DNA from 4 places in the Kitasatospora setae KM-6054 genome. Region 2 is predicted to be linked to each of the others. Evidence: riboswitches for the same ligand, from Rfam matches in the RefSeq annotation. Region 2 holds a riboswitch; each other region holds the start of a gene.

What was found. Region 2 has a riboswitch for cyclic di-AMP ahead of KSE_RS45705 (transglycosylase family protein). Riboswitches for the same ligand answer to the same signal wherever they lie in the genome.
Region 1: linked by a shared signal. The riboswitch ahead of KSE_RS12920 (M23 family metallopeptidase) and the one ahead of KSE_RS45705 (transglycosylase family protein) in region 2 are both predicted to bind cyclic di-AMP.
Region 3: linked by a shared signal. The riboswitch ahead of KSE_RS45570 (LysM peptidoglycan-binding domain-containing protein) and the one ahead of KSE_RS45705 (transglycosylase family protein) in region 2 are both predicted to bind cyclic di-AMP.
Region 4: linked by a shared signal. The riboswitch ahead of KSE_RS45900 (LysM peptidoglycan-binding domain-containing protein) and the one ahead of KSE_RS45705 (transglycosylase family protein) in region 2 are both predicted to bind cyclic di-AMP.

What each region holds. Positions count from the first base shown of each region.
Region 1 is NC_016109.1:2,932,102-2,935,621, reverse strand. It holds gene KSE_RS12930 (PP2C family protein-serine/threonine phosphatase) at 1-555, shown strand, start outside; gene KSE_RS12925 (hypothetical protein) at 1,025-1,219, shown strand; cyclic di-AMP (ydaO/yuaA leader) riboswitch at 1,581-1,733, shown strand; gene KSE_RS12920 (M23 family metallopeptidase) at 1,739-2,758, shown strand; tRNA gene KSE_RS12915 (tRNA-Gly) at 2,910-2,983, opposite strand; tRNA gene KSE_RS12910 (tRNA-Pro) at 3,135-3,208, shown strand; gene tig (trigger factor) at 3,463-3,520, shown strand, end outside.
Region 2 is NC_016109.1:1,907,437-1,910,956, reverse strand. It holds gene KSE_RS45705 (transglycosylase family protein) at 1-1,228, opposite strand, end outside; cyclic di-AMP (ydaO/yuaA leader) riboswitch at 1,234-1,403, opposite strand; gene KSE_RS08415 (hypothetical protein) at 1,800-2,576, opposite strand; gene KSE_RS08410 (G8 domain-containing protein) at 2,780-3,520, shown strand, end outside.
Region 3 is NC_016109.1:462,313-465,832, forward strand. It holds gene KSE_RS01925 (MFS transporter) at 1-966, opposite strand, end outside; cyclic di-AMP (ydaO/yuaA leader) riboswitch at 1,465-1,632, shown strand; gene KSE_RS45570 (LysM peptidoglycan-binding domain-containing protein) at 1,636-2,853, shown strand; gene KSE_RS01935 (CapA family protein) at 2,876-3,520, opposite strand, start outside.
Region 4 is NC_016109.1:5,176,097-5,179,616, reverse strand. It holds gene eno (phosphopyruvate hydratase) at 1-368, opposite strand, end outside; gene KSE_RS45900 (LysM peptidoglycan-binding domain-containing protein) at 659-1,399, opposite strand; cyclic di-AMP (ydaO/yuaA leader) riboswitch at 1,403-1,600, opposite strand; gene KSE_RS23050 (cytochrome P450 family protein) at 1,835-3,079, opposite strand; gene KSE_RS38745 (SDR family NAD(P)-dependent oxidoreductase) at 3,234-3,520, shown strand, end outside.

The sequences.
Region 1 (3,520 bases), 1.0 Mb from region 2:
ACCGTGCTCGCCGACGTCTCCGGCAAGGGCATGGACGCGGGCAGCCGCGCCCTGCTGCTCTCCGGCGCCTTCGGCGGACTGCTCGGCTCGCTGCCCGCCCACGACTTCCTGCCCGCCGCCAACGGCTACCTGCTGCGCCAGGACTGGGCCGAGGGCTTCGCCACCGCCGTCCACCTGGTCATCGACCTGGACACTGGCGAGTACGAACTCCTCTCGGCCGGCCACCTGCCCGGCATGCACCGGCTGGCCGGGGCCGGCCGCTGGGAGGTCAAGGAGGCCGAGGGCCCGCTGCTCGGTGTCTACGACGGCGCCAAGTTCGAGGGCGTGCGCGGCGTCCTGGGCCCCGGCGACCTGCTGATGCTGTGCACCGACGGCATGGTCGAGATCCCCGGCCGCGACCTCGGCGAGGGCATGGACCGGCTGATGGGCGAGGCCGACCGGCTGGTCGCCACCACCCCGGTGAGCGGCCGCTCCGGCGCCGCGGTCCGGCTGATCGACAGCGTCGCCAAGCACGTCAACGACGACCGCGCCGTGCTGCTGGTCTGGCGCCGCTGAACCCCGGCCGCGCGCCGTCCGGACGCTCCCCGTACGCTCTCCGTACCCGCCCCGTACCCGCTCCGTCCGGCCGTGCGCCAACTGTGGTGGACCGGTGTGGAATCGCCCGGCACGGGGTGCCCACGGAGTGTCAAACCCGAACGTTGATCTTCGGCCAATTCCGTTGCCCCACCCGCCCCGTGGGCCACGGCCCGGCTGCCTGCCGGTTTGCCCCCGCGGGCCCCGCGGACGGCCTCCCGCCGACGCTCCGTCAGGACCCGTCCGCTATCGTCGCGGACGGCGAAAATCAGTCCCAGTACGCGGGTTGGGGCCCCCGGTGACGGGGCAAGTCCTTTACGCACTCCGCACGAGCGACCACACTGAGTCCGGATGGAGTGGTGGGGACACGGGGGGCAGGGGCCGGTTTCCGCCTGGAACCATCGCCGGTTCCGACCCGAATCCCCGCCACGAATCGAGGAAGTGAGTCCCCGTGGCCTTCTCCGTCTCCGCCCTTGTCCTGTTCGGCATCATCGTCTTCATCTTCATCCGCAACAAGCAGCTGAAGGGCGGGCACGCGGTCATCGCCGCGCTGTTCGGCTTCATGCTCAGCCAGTCGACGATGGCCGGGCCGATCCAGCAGTTCCTCCAGTCGGTCTCCAAGGCGATCGCGGGCATCGCCGGCTGACCCCCCCGAGACCCCTCCCGGACGGCCGCGGGACCTCCTGCCCCGTCCCGAAGTCCCGTCCGCGGGTGACCAGGGTCACCCGCCCCGTCACGCCTGGTCGGCGCCCGAACGCGCACGGTGACCGAAGTCGCCCGCTGTACGCCGTTCGTGGGCGCACCGTCATGATCCCGTACGCGCAGCGCGGCCTGCCGACGGCGGAGCGTGACCTGGCGGACCGTCAGCCCCCTCCCGGGTCCGGGAACGGGGCTTTTCGGCGCTTGCCAGCTCCGCGAGCCGTGGGTTTTGCTTCCTCCGCAGCCCGGACATCGGCCGGGTGGGCCACCGAGCGGAACGCCTAGTCCTGCCGTCGCTCGGTGCCGACCAGAACACCACGCCACGGCAGGAGCGGGGGAACCACAGGTAGTACGCCGGGCCCGGAACGCACGGGAACGGCTCGGGGTGAAGCCGCGGAGACGCGGCCGGGCAACTCTCGCCCGAACCCGACAGCTCACCTCGCAGGCGTCGGAGAGGAACAGCTTCATGTCCGCTCAGGGCAAGCACCGCAAGCCGCGCCTGGCCACCGTCGTCCGCATCGCCATCGCCACCGGCGTGGCCGGCGCCGCGATCGGCCTCCCGGCCACTGCCGCCTCCGCGCACGGCACCGCCGACCACCAGGACGGCGGCCGCTCGTGGGCCAACGTCTCCGTCGACGCGACCCCGGTCGCCGACACCGCCGCGGACAGCGCCTCCAGCGCCGCCCCGGCCGCCGACCAGACCTACCGGGTCGTCTCCGGCGACACCCTCTCCAAGATCGCCACCGCGAAGAACGTGGACGGCGGCTGGGAGAAGCTCTACCAGGACAACCGCTCGGTCATCGGCGGCAACCCGGACCTGATCCGCCCGGGCCAGCAGCTGACCCTCGGCGGCCAGGCCGCCGCCGCGTCCGCGCCCGCGTCCACCTCCTCGGACACCGCCGCCGCGGCCGCGCCGAAGACCTCGACCGGCACCGCCGCGAAGACCCAGGCCCAGACGAAGACCCAGACCCAGGTCCAGACCCAGACGAAGACCCAGACGAAGACCCAGACCCAGACCCAGAAGTCGACCTCGTCGTCGTCCTCCGCGGCCTCGTCCTCGTCGTCCGCCGCGACCGCCTCCTCCGGCTACGTCGCCCCGGCGCCGGGCAGCGTCACCACCGGCTACAAGGTGGCGGGCTCCAACTGGTCCAGCGGCTACCACACCGGCATCGACTTCCCGGTCTCCACCGGCACCAGCCTGAAGGCGATCGCCGGCGGCACCGTGGTCTCGGCCGGCAACGGCGGCGCCTACGGCAACCAGGTCGTCATCAAGCTGGCCGACGGCAAGTACGCCCAGTACGCGCACCTGTCCTCGATCTCGGTCTCGGCCGGCCAGGCCGTGACCGCGGGCCAGCAGATCGGCCTCTCCGGTGCCACCGGCAACGTGACCGGCCCGCACCTGCACTTCGAGATCCGCACCACCCCGGACTACGGCTCCGACATCGACCCGGTCGCCTACCTGGCCGCCCACGGCGTCAACGTCTGATCCCCGGCACCACTCCCCGGAGGCCCCGCGCGAGAACCACCGCGCGGGGCCTCCGGGCTTCGCCGGGGCGCCCGGCCCCGGAACGGCTCCGGCCCGGCTGCGGAACGGCGAACGGCCCCGACCACCTGGGTGGTCGGGGCCGTCGGCCTCGTGGAGCGGGTGACGAGAATCGAACTCGCGTGACCAGTTTGGAAGACTGGGGCTCTACCATTGAGCTACACCCGCAGGGGAACGCCCGGCACCGCCCCGGAGGCGGTGAGGACTGGCCTAGCGTACCTGGTCGGGTCGGTGGATTGCACACTCCTTCCGCCTCGTCGGCTCGTCGATATCGCCCCGGTCGGGGGCGGGTCGGCGTGTACTCTTCTGCTCGGCACCACGGGGTGTGGCGCAGGTTGGTAGCGCGTCCGCTTTGGGAGCGGAAGGCCGTCGGTTCGAATCCGGTCACCCCGACCGTGTGCGGCAGGGTCTCGTCGGTGGGCGGGGCCCTGTTGTCGTTGCGGCGTCGCCGTCGCCGTCGTCGCGGCCCGCGCCCGTCCCCGCTCTTCCCGTTCCCGCCTCCCGGCCCGGTCCGTCCGGCCGGACCCCGGTGCCGGGCACAGCCGCTTTCGTGGTACCGGTAGGATGGATCGCTGGCGGTAGTACGGACAGCATTGCAGCCCCAACCGCCTATCGCCCTGACCGCAAGCCCCCTAGGAGACCCAACCGTGAAGAGCGCCGTCGAGACTCTGAACCCGACCCGGGTTCGACTTATCGTCGAGGTGC
Region 2 (3,520 bases):
CGACGTGGTAGACGCCCGAGTTGGCGCCGTTGCTCGACCAGAACAGCAGGTCGCCCGGCTGCAGGCTGTCCAGCGACACCCGGGTCGCGTAGTCGGCCTGGTCGGCGGCGACCCGCGGCAGGCTGATGCCCGCCTGGCGGAACGCGGCCTGGGTCAGGCCCGAGCAGTCCCAGCCGCCGTTGCCGGTGCCGCCGTAGACGTACGCCTGGCCGAGCTTGGACAGCGCGAAGTCGATCGCCGCGGCCTTGGAACCGGTCGCCTTGACGGCGGTGGTGGCGGTGGCGGTCTTGGCCTCGGTGGTGGCGGTGGTGGCGGTGCCGGTGGCGCTCTTGGCCGCGGTGGTCGCCGTGGAGGCGCCGGCCTTGCCGCCGGTGCGGCCGCTCTTCCAGGACGAGCCCTGGTAGGAGGAGCCGTTCGACGACTTGGTGGCCGGGGCGGACTGCTGCGGCTGCGCGGTCGCGGTCGCGGTGCCGCCCAGGGCGAGCTGCTGACCCGGGTAGATCATGTCCGGGCCCTCGGTGAGGACCGAGCGGTTCAGGTCGTACAGCTTCTGCCAGCCGCCGTCCACGTGCTGGCTCTGCGCGATCGCGGACAGCCAGTCGCCCGCCACCACGGTGTAGGTGCCGGCCGACTGGTCGGTCGCGGCCGGGGTGCTCTGCTCGGCCTGGGGCTGCGCCTGGGCCTGGGGCTGGGACTGGTTCTGGTGGCGGGACTGCGACCAGGAGTGCTGGGACTTGTCCGTGCCGCCGGACTGCGACTGCGACGGCGACGGCGACTGGGTGGAGCCGGTCGAGTTCGAGGACGACGACGAGGACGAGGACGACGAGTTGCCGGACGAGCCGGAGGTGTCGACCTGGGGGGCCGCGCCGCCCTTGGTCAGGCCGGCCTGGACGGAGCAGACGGGCCAGGCGCCGGGGCCCTGGACGGCCAGCACCTTCTCGGCGGTGGCGATCTGCTGCTCCTTGGTGGCGAGGTCGGCGCGCGAGGCGTACGCGGTGCCGCCGAACTCGGCCCAGGTGGAGGCGGTGAACTGCAGGCCGCCGTAGAAGCCGTTGCCGGTGTTGATCGACCAGTTGCCGCTGGACTCGCACTGGGCGACCTTGTCCCAGGTGGCGACGGTGGCCGCGGAGGCGGAACCGGCGGTCAGGCAGGGAATCGTGAGGCCGATGCCGACGACGCCGGTGGTGGCGATCAGGCGGCGGGCGTTCTTGGAGCTGATGGGCAGCATGAAGGAGCGTTCCTCTCCCACGCCTGCGAGGTGAGCTGTCGGATTCGGGCCGGAGTCGCCCGGCCGAGCACACCTCGCGGTGCGCCCGGCTTCACCCCAAGCCCCGTGCGGTCCTGCGACCGCCCGGGGCGACTTACCTGGTTCCCCCGCCCCTGCCGTGGTGCGTTGTGCATGAGCCGACCCACCCGGCGGCAGGACTCGGCGTTCCGGGTGGGCTGGGTCCGTGTGTCCACGAACGTGGGCAGGAGATTAAGCGGACTCAAGGGCGAATGGCAAATATCCGGGAAAGGTTTTCCGGGCCCCGGAAAAGGTGATCAAGAATTCCGGGCGGAACTCCGTTGCCGCTGGCGGGGGCTGCGGGAGCGTCAGGAAAAGGTGGATCTTGTGACCGTTTTGGGTGTTAAAGGGCTTTGGTTGCCATATGAGTCGTTGATGCCCCTCTGGTCGGACGGCACGCCGGTGAATTGTCCATTTGATGGCGTTATTTCCAGGGGGGCCGGAGCGGAGTCGACCCCGGGGCGGGGCGGCGGGTTCTCGCGGTCCGGCCGAATTCCTTTTTCCGGACGGGCCGTCAGAATTCCGGTCGGGAAGCGTCCTTCCGCGACCGCGCCGCGCTCAGCCACTCGCCCCCGGCCGCGGACCGGGCCTCCCGGGCGGCGTACCGCAGGCTGAGCGCCGCCAGCGGCCCGCGCAGGCCGGGCGGGAGGTCGGCGGGCGCGTGCAGCCGGTGGCAGGTGTCCGTGATGGCCTCGATCCGCGCCCACGGGCCCGGCGGCTCCGCGTCCAGGTGGGCGAAGCCGCTCCCCTCGGCGGGCAGCGGCAGGCCCCGGCGGGCCAGCCGGTACACCTCCGCCATGCCGGCCGCGGCGACGGCGTGCAGGGTGCGCAGCGGCCGGAGCGGGACGGGGAACAGGGCGCGCCGACCGGAGTCGAGCGCGGCGGCGCCCGCCCGCCGGAGCACCTCCAGCTCCCGCACGGCCGCCGACTCGGCCGCCCCGCCCCGCCCGGGCGGCGGGAGCTCCGCGGTGGGCGGCCAGCCGTAGTCGGTGGCGCAGGAGGAGAGCCAGCACCGGCCCAGCGGGCCCGCGTGCCGCCAGGCGAAGCGCTCCGGCAGGGTGGGCGGCCAGTCGCGCCGGTGCGCCGAGGCGAGGGTGAGCAGGTGGTGCGTCTCGGCGATCTCGGCGATCGCCTCCACCGCCGTGCCGAAGCCGGGCGGGCGGCCGTAGTCGGCGGCCAGGACCGGGTCCACGCCGAACCGGGCCAGCGAGCGGATCGCGGTGAAGCCGCCCTGCTGCGCACGCGTCGAGGCGAACCGGTGGCGCTCCTCGGGGGTGGGCGTCTTCGCCATGGCCGGTCCGTTCCTCTGCGGGGAAGGTGAGTTGACGGTCAATCAGGTGATACGCCCGGGCGGAATCGAACGTTCCCGAACGGGCGTCCGGAGGTGCTACGCCAGGATGCTTACCCCGTCCGGAACATGACGTGTCCGGGTGGCGGCCGTGCCTAAGCTGCCCCCGACGACTCAGGGTTGCGGGCCCCGGGAGGGCGGCCGAGGTGGAAGAGCAGCGGAACAGCGAGCAGACCCCGGCCGTCCGGCACCGGCACCGGCGGCCGCTGGTGGGGCGGCGCAGGATGCTGACCTGGCTGGCGGTCGGGACGGTGGCGGCGCTCGGCGGGGGAGTGGTGCTGCGGCAGTCGCTGGCGGGCGCGGACGAGACCTCGGCCCGGCCGGCCCCGCCCGGCGGCAGCACGCCCGCGGGCGGGCACCAGCACGGCACCGGCGGCCCGCCGCCCGCCTCGGCGAGCCCCGACCCGTCCGCGCCGCAGCCGCCGCCGGTCGACCGGAGCGGCCGGAACTGGTCGGACGCCAAGGGCTGGGGCGGCAAGGTGCCCGGGCCCGGCAGCGCGGTGCGGATCGCCGACAAGGTGGTGCTGGACGCCGACGCGCAGGTCGGCTCGCTGCTGGTGGAGAAGACCGGCTCGCTGGTGTTCGCCGCCGACCGGTCGCTGACCCTGGCCAGCGCCGGCAACGTCGAGGTGCGCGGCACGCTGGCGCTCGCCCCCGACGGCGCGCACACCCACACGCTGCGCTTCCCGAACGTCGACGAGCGGCGCTACGCGGGCGGCGGGATGGGCCTGGTCGACACCGACACCGGCCTGTGGGTCACCGGCCAGGGCTACCTGCGGCTGGACGGCGCCCCCCGCACCGCCTGGACCCGCGCCGCCGACGCGCTGAAGCCCGGCGACAGCACGATCAGGCTGGCCACCGCCCCCACCGGCTGGCAGCCCGGCGAC
Region 3 (3,520 bases), 1.4 Mb from region 2:
CGCGCCGGAGCCGATGACCACCGCCTGGCAGGAGGCGACCGCCATCGCCACCGCCGCGACGGCCATCGGGCGGGCGGGCTTCAGGCGGTAGGCGCACACGTCACCCACGATCGCGCCGACGCCGAAGGCGACGACCACCACGGCCCACGCACTCGCGCCGCCCCACTCGCGCTTCGCCAACAGCGGCCCGATGACGAACACCGAGGGCAGCACCACCACGTGGTAGACCGCTATCGCCAGCATCCCCGACCACACCCACGTCCGACCGCGCACGTGCTGCCAGCCGACCCGCAGCTCGGCCAGGAACCCCTGCCGCCCGCCCGCCGCCGCCCCGGCGACACCGCCGACCGCACCGCCGACGCCCCCTCCTCCCGCGCCCACTGCACCGACCGCGCCCAGGCGGGCCAGTACGGCGGCGCTGGCCGCGAAGCTCACCGCGTCGAGCGCCAGCGCGCCGCCCGGGCCGGCCAGTGCGATCAGTACGCTGGCCAGCGCCGGACCGACCACCAGGCTCGCCGACTGCACGAAGCCGCGCAGGGCGTTCGCCTCGCGCAGTCGGTCGGCGGGGACGAGCAGGAGCAGCAGGCCGGTGGAGGCCGGCAGGAAGAACGCGTCCGCGACACCGAACACCGCCGCCAGCAGAGCGAGCAGCCCGACCCGGGCGGTGCCGGTGAGCAGCAGCACCGCGATGGCCGCCTGGACAGCGCACCGCACCAGGTCGGAGGCCAGCATGATCCGCTGCCTGGGCAGGCGGTCCGCCCAGACGCCGCCGACGAGTGTGAACACCAGCAGCGGGAGCAGGCCCGCCGTCGCGACCAGCCCGACGTCGGCGGCCGAGTCGCTGATCGACAGCACCGCGAAGGGCAGCGCCACGAACGACACCCGGTCGCCCAGGACCGACAACGACTGGCCGACGAACAGCCTGGCGAACCGGCGCTCGGTGCGGAGCACTTCGGGAACCAGCACGCGCACGGGACCTCCTCCACTGACTCGGTGACACGCCCGCGGGAACAGCGAGCAGGGCGATCGTAGGAAGTCCGTCGACACCCTGTCGCGCCATTTATCCGCAACACGGAGATTGCCCGTATTGGCCCCAACTTGCCTCCCCTACAGGCGACTTGCCTCTCCCGAGCCATCCGCCGCCCCACGCCGGGGCCCCTCTCTCCCCCGCAGGCGACCGTTCCAATCCCACCGATCGGCCACACTTCTCCAGCCGATCGACCGACCAACCGACCGGACGACCGGACGACCGGACGGCTCGACCGACGGCGCCGCCCGGCGACTCGGTCAACCACCCGAGACATCGTCAACAGGTCGCCCACACACCAGGCGGCAACCAGCGTGACGAAGGCGTGATCCGGGCGCGACGAGCTTGTGATTGCCACGTTCGAGTGAATAGGCTCCTCCCTGCCCGCACCGCCGGGCCCCGCAGCGCGACAACGCCGAGCCCTGTCCACCGCGTCGCCGGGTCGACCACCACAACCCTTGGGCAGGGGCGGGGGAACCACGTTTGTTGCCGTCCCCCACGGCTAGGGGTGAAGCCGTCAGCGCCGGGCGACCGGAGTGCGGCGGCCGGGCCTCCCTCCCGGTCCGAACCCGACAGCTCACCTCGCAGGCGTGCGGAGAGGATCTCGCATGCTCTTCACGGGTTCGGGACGTCATCGCCGGCAGAGCCAGGCGGAGAAGACCGCCGAGCGCGCGATCGCGGCGGCCGGTGTGGCCGGCCTCGGCATCGCCCTGCCGCTGCTCACCGTGAGCGGCGCGCACGCCGCGCCCAGCGCGGTCTGGGACCGGGTCGCCGAGTGCGAAAGCGGAGGGAACTGGGGCTCCAACGCGGGCAACGGCCTCTACGGCGGCCTGCAGATCAACGCCCAGCGCTGGACCGACTACGGCGGCACCCAGTACGCCCCGCTGCCGGACGGCGCCACCCGCAGCCAGCAGATCGCCGTCGCCGAGCGCATCCTGGCCACCGAGGGCCCGTCGCCCTGGTCCGCCTGCGCGGACGGCGCCGGCCTGAACACCGCCAGCGCGCCGGGCGTCGTCGACGACAACGACTCGGCGAGCGAGACCGGTTCGCTGCGCGGCGCCCGCGGCATCGCGGCGGTCAACGCGGCCCCGGACGGCAGCACCGCACCGGCGGACGGCAGCACCGCACCGGTGTTCTCCGGGCTGCCCGGCTACGACCCGGTCGCGCACGTGTACTGGTACGAGAAGAACGGCGCCTGGTTCTGGACCAGCCACCAGAGCCTGTACGAGCGCTACCTGCAGTTGACGCACCCGCAGCCGCAGCCGAGCACGCCCACCCCGCCCGCCCCGACCGACTCGGCGACCCCCGCTCCCGGCACCCCGACCACGCCCGCCCCGGACGCCTCGGCCACGCCGACCGTCCCGCCGGCCTCCCCCGGCACCCCGCTGGTGCCCACCGGCCCGACCACCACGCCCACCCCGGGCGCCCCCGCCGAGGGCAACAACGGAAACGGCAACAACGGGAACGGCGGAAACGGCAGCGGCCTGTTCCCCACCGCCCCGGTGAGCCCGACCCCGGACGCCCCGACCTCGCCCACCCCGTCCACCCCGTCCGCCTCGTCCGCAACGACGGCCACGCCGAGCGCCCCCGCAACCCCGGCCCCCTCCACCGCCGCACCCACGGACGCGGCTGCGGCCGCCACCCCGGCAGGCCCGGCCGCCGGGTCCGCGCAGCCGTACACCGTCGGCCCGGGCGACACCCTGGCCTCGATCGCCCGCACCCACGCGGTGGACGGCGGCTGGTCCGAGCTCTACGCGTCGAACCAGCAGGTGGTCGGCGGGAACCCGGACCTGATCCACCCGGGCCAGGTGCTGGACCTGAAGTGACACCGGCCCGGGCCGGCCGCCGTCACTTCGGGGCGGCGGCCAGCCCGGTGCAGCCGCGCAGGCCGTCGCGGCGCTGCTGGGCGGTCCGCGCGGCGTTCCCGTTCTGCGGGACGGGCACGCCGCGGCCGTCGATGTGGGCGGGGGTGAAGACCTCGCCGGTGACCCGGCCGTCGGCGGTGACGGTGAGCGTGGTGACGCCGGTCTCGTCGGAGGCGGCGTAGTTCGAGGTGCCGTACCAGAGGAAGTTGCCGAAGCCGTACGCGACGTAGGTCTTCCCGAGCATGCCCGAGCCGAGCATGGTGTGGGCGTGGGTGCCGACCACGGCGGTCGCTCCGGCGTCGGCGAGCTTCTTGGCGAGCGAGGTCTGCGCCCGGGTCGGGCAGGCCACCCCCTCGTCGCCCCAGTGCAGGTAGACCAGGACCACGGGCGCCTGGGCCTTCGCCGCGGTGACGGCGCGCAGCAGCGCGGGCTCGTCGAGGGCGGAGGCGATGCCGGGCTTGTGCGCGCCGGCCCGCCACTTCTGGTTGGTGATCTCGTTGACCTGGCTGGCTCCCAGCACGGCGACCTTCACGCCGCGCACCGTGGTGACGTACGGGGCGTACGCCTCGGCGGCGTCCTTGCCGATGCCGACCACGGGTATCGGGGAGGCGGCCTTCGCGGCGAGGGT
Region 4 (3,520 bases), 3.3 Mb from region 2:
GAGGCGGCGTGCGCCACGGCGAGCGAGACGCCGAGGATGGCGTTGGCGCCGAGCGAGGACTTGTCCGGGGTGGCGTCCAGGTCGAGCATGGCCTGGTCGATGAGGCGCTGCTCGGTGGCGTCGTAGCCGACCAGCTCGGGGCCGATCTGCTCGATCACGGCGAGGACGGCCTTCTCGACGCCCTTGCCGAAGTAGCGGTTCTTGTCACCGTCGCGGAGCTCCAGGGCCTCGAAGGCGCCGGTGGAGGCACCCGACGGGACGGCCGCGCGACCGGTGCTGCCGTCGTCGAGACCGACCTCGACCTCGACCGTGGGGTTGCCGCGGGAGTCGAGGATCTCACGGGCTACGACGACATCAATGGACGGCACGAGGCATCTCCTAGCGGAAGCGGATGTGTGGTCGTTACGACCAGAGCCTAGCCGTACACCGCCGCTGGGCCACTCTCGGCCGGGCCCCGTCTCACGGTGTGGCCGGACTACCCCCCGGTAGTTCACCTGTTTGACGGCCGCCGCACCGCTCCCGGCGGCGCGAACCGCGCCGCGCGTGCCGGGGGCGGACGGGGTGTCAGGGGACGCGGCCCTCGTCAGGGCGGCGGCGGGGCCTCGTCAGGCCGCCGGCCGTGCGCGTCCCGGATGCCGGGATCCGGCGCCCCGCGGGGTCAGAGCGCGAGCACCTGGCCGGGGACGATCAGGTCCGGGTCGGCGCCGATCAGCTGGTGGTTGTCCCGGTAGATCCGCTCCCAGCCGCCGGCCACCTGCCGGGCGACGGCGATGCCGGAGAGCGTGTCGCCCTCCCGGACGGTGTAGCCGCCGGCGGTGGCGTCCTGCGGGGCGGCCTGCGGGGCGGCGGCGGGCTGGGAGTCGGTGGAGCGCGGCTGCTCGGCGGGCCGGGTGGGCGTGGCGGTGGGCTTGCCGCCGGGCTTGGCCGGCTTCGTCGGCGGCTGGCCCTTCGGCGGCTGCGGTGCGGGGGTGCGCTCGCCGGAGCGCGAGGCGGCGTCGTCGGAGACGTCGGCGGGCGCGCCGCCCTTGGCGAGTCCGGCCCGCTTGGAGCAGACCGGCCAGGCGCCGGGGCCCTGGCCGGCGAGCACCCGCTCGGCCACCGCGATCTGCTGGGCGCGGCTGGCCTGGTCGGCGCGGGCCGCGTACTGGGCGCCGCCGTAGGCGCGCCAGGTGGAGGAGGTGAACTGCAGGCCGCCGTAGAAACCGTTCCCGGTGTTGGTGTTCCAGTTGCCGCCGCTCTCGCACTGGGCGACGCGGTCCCAGGTGTCGACGGGTGCGGCTGCCGCTCCGGTGGCGGCGAGCAGGGGCAGGGCCAGGCCGACCGAGGCCACGCCGGCGGCGGCGATGACCTTCTCGGCCTTGGTACTACGGCGGTGACGGGCAGCGTTGGAGAACAGCACGGGACTTCCTCTCCGCACGCCTGCGAGGTGAGCTGTCGGGTTCGGACCGGGAGGCTGGCCCGGCCGCCGGACGGTTCGGACGCGGTTGCGCCCGCTCCTCGGCGGCTTCACCCCAAGCCGTTGGGACGACGGCGTTCACACTGGTTCCCCCGCTCCTGTCCGGTACCTGGTCGATGGCCCGAGGACGCGGCGGACAGGACTCGGCGTACCGCGGTCGGGGCCCGGCAGCTGCGGGCATGTCGGAGAGTAGGCAAAGCTGACGAGCAATCACAAGCTCATATCACCATGATCACGCCGAAATTACGGATCTTCGATTCGGGTATACGAACGATCCGCTTATGTCCTGATTTCTCCCGAGCAGGCGTGCGACGCGCGCCCCCGCCCCGGCGCGTCGTCGACCCGGTCGTACGGCGTGTCGGGTGGGTTGAAACGGCGTCAGCGGGGCGTGAAGGAGATCGGGAGGTCGCGCAGACCGCGCATGATCAGCCCGCCCCGCCAGCGCAGTCCGGCCGGATCGGCCGCCAGCCGAACGTCCGGAAGCCTGGTCAGTAGGCTGCCGATCGCGTACTGCCCCTCAAGCCGGGCCAGCGGGGCGCCGATGCAGTAGTGGATGCCGTGACCGAAACCGAGGTGCGGGTTGTCGGCGCGGGCCAGGTCGAGGGTGTTCTCGGCGGCGAACCGGGCCGGGTCGCGGTCGGCCGCGGCGAGCACCACCAGCACCGGGTCGCCGACCGGGATGTCCACCCCGCCGATGGTCAGCGGGGCGGTGGCGAAGCGCCAGGTCGCCAGCTCCACCGGGCCGTCGTAGCGCAGCAGTTCCTCGACGCCGGTGGCCAGCAGGCCGGACTCGCCGCGGGCCAGCGACCCCTGGAGCAGCGCGCGCTGGTCCGGGTTCCGCAGCAGCGCGTACATGCCGTTGCCGATGAGGTTGATGGTGGTCTCGAACCCGGCGAAAAGCAAGATGAAGGCCATCGCCGCGGCCTCGTTCTCGGTGAGGTGCTCACCGTGGTCGCCGGCCCGGATCAGGCCGGAGATCAGGTCGTCGCCGAGGTCGGCCCGCTTGCGGTGGATCAGGTCGGCCAGGTAGCCGCGGATCTGCTTGACGGCGCGGCCCACCCCTCCCCGCTTCCCGCCCGTGTGACGGATCATCATCCCGGCCCAGTCGCGCAGGTCGTCCTGGTCCTCGGGCGGGACGCCGAGCAGGTCGCAGATCGCGTAGATGGGCAGCGGGAAGGCGAACTCGTGGATCAGGTCGGCCTCGCCGCGGCCGGCGAAGGAGTCGATCAGCCGGTCGGTGATCTCCCGCACCCGCGGTTCGAACTCGGCCACCCGGCGCGGGGTGAACGCCTTGGAGACCAGCCGGCGCAGCCGGGTGTGGTCGGGCGGGTCGATGTTCAGCAGGTGGGTCATCAGGTCGGCCTGCCGCTCGCCCGGGATGCCGACCCGTCCGCTGCGGTGGGCCTGCTCGCTGTGGTGCGCCGGGTTCTTCGACAGCCGGGCGTCCGCCAGCGCCTGCCGGGCGTCCGCGTAGCGGGTGACCAGCCAGGCGTCGACCCCGCTCGGCAGGGTGGTGCGGTGCACCGGGGCGTGCTCGCGCAGCCAGGCGTACGCCGGGTAGGGGTCGGCCGCGAACTCCCAGGTGAAGAGTTGCGGATGGGCGGCGCGGGGCTGATCGGGCATGTCTTGACCGTATCGGGAAGCGCCGTCGCGTGAGTCTGGTCACCTGGTGGGTATTCCCTGTTGCGGAGCGTCGGGGCGTGCCTACGATCCTCCGATAACCACAGTGGGCGGCGTGCGGGCCGGCCACGGGTTCGCTCTGAGAGGGGAGCAGACCATGCGGGTAACCGGTGCGGTGGTGGTCGTCGCGGTGCTCGACGGGGGTTCGGGGGCCGACCTGGCCCGCCGGTTCTCCGCGGCGGGCGCGGCCGGCCTGCTCATCGCCGACCTGCGCCCCGGCGTCGCCGAGGACCTGGCCGCCGAACTCGACCGCCCCGGCTGCCCGGCGGTCGGCGTCTCCGGCGACATCCACCACCCCGCGGACATCGCCGCCCTGGTCGACACCGCCGTCAAGCACCTCGGCCCGATCGACCTGTTCGCGGTGGCCGGCCCGGAGGGCGAGCG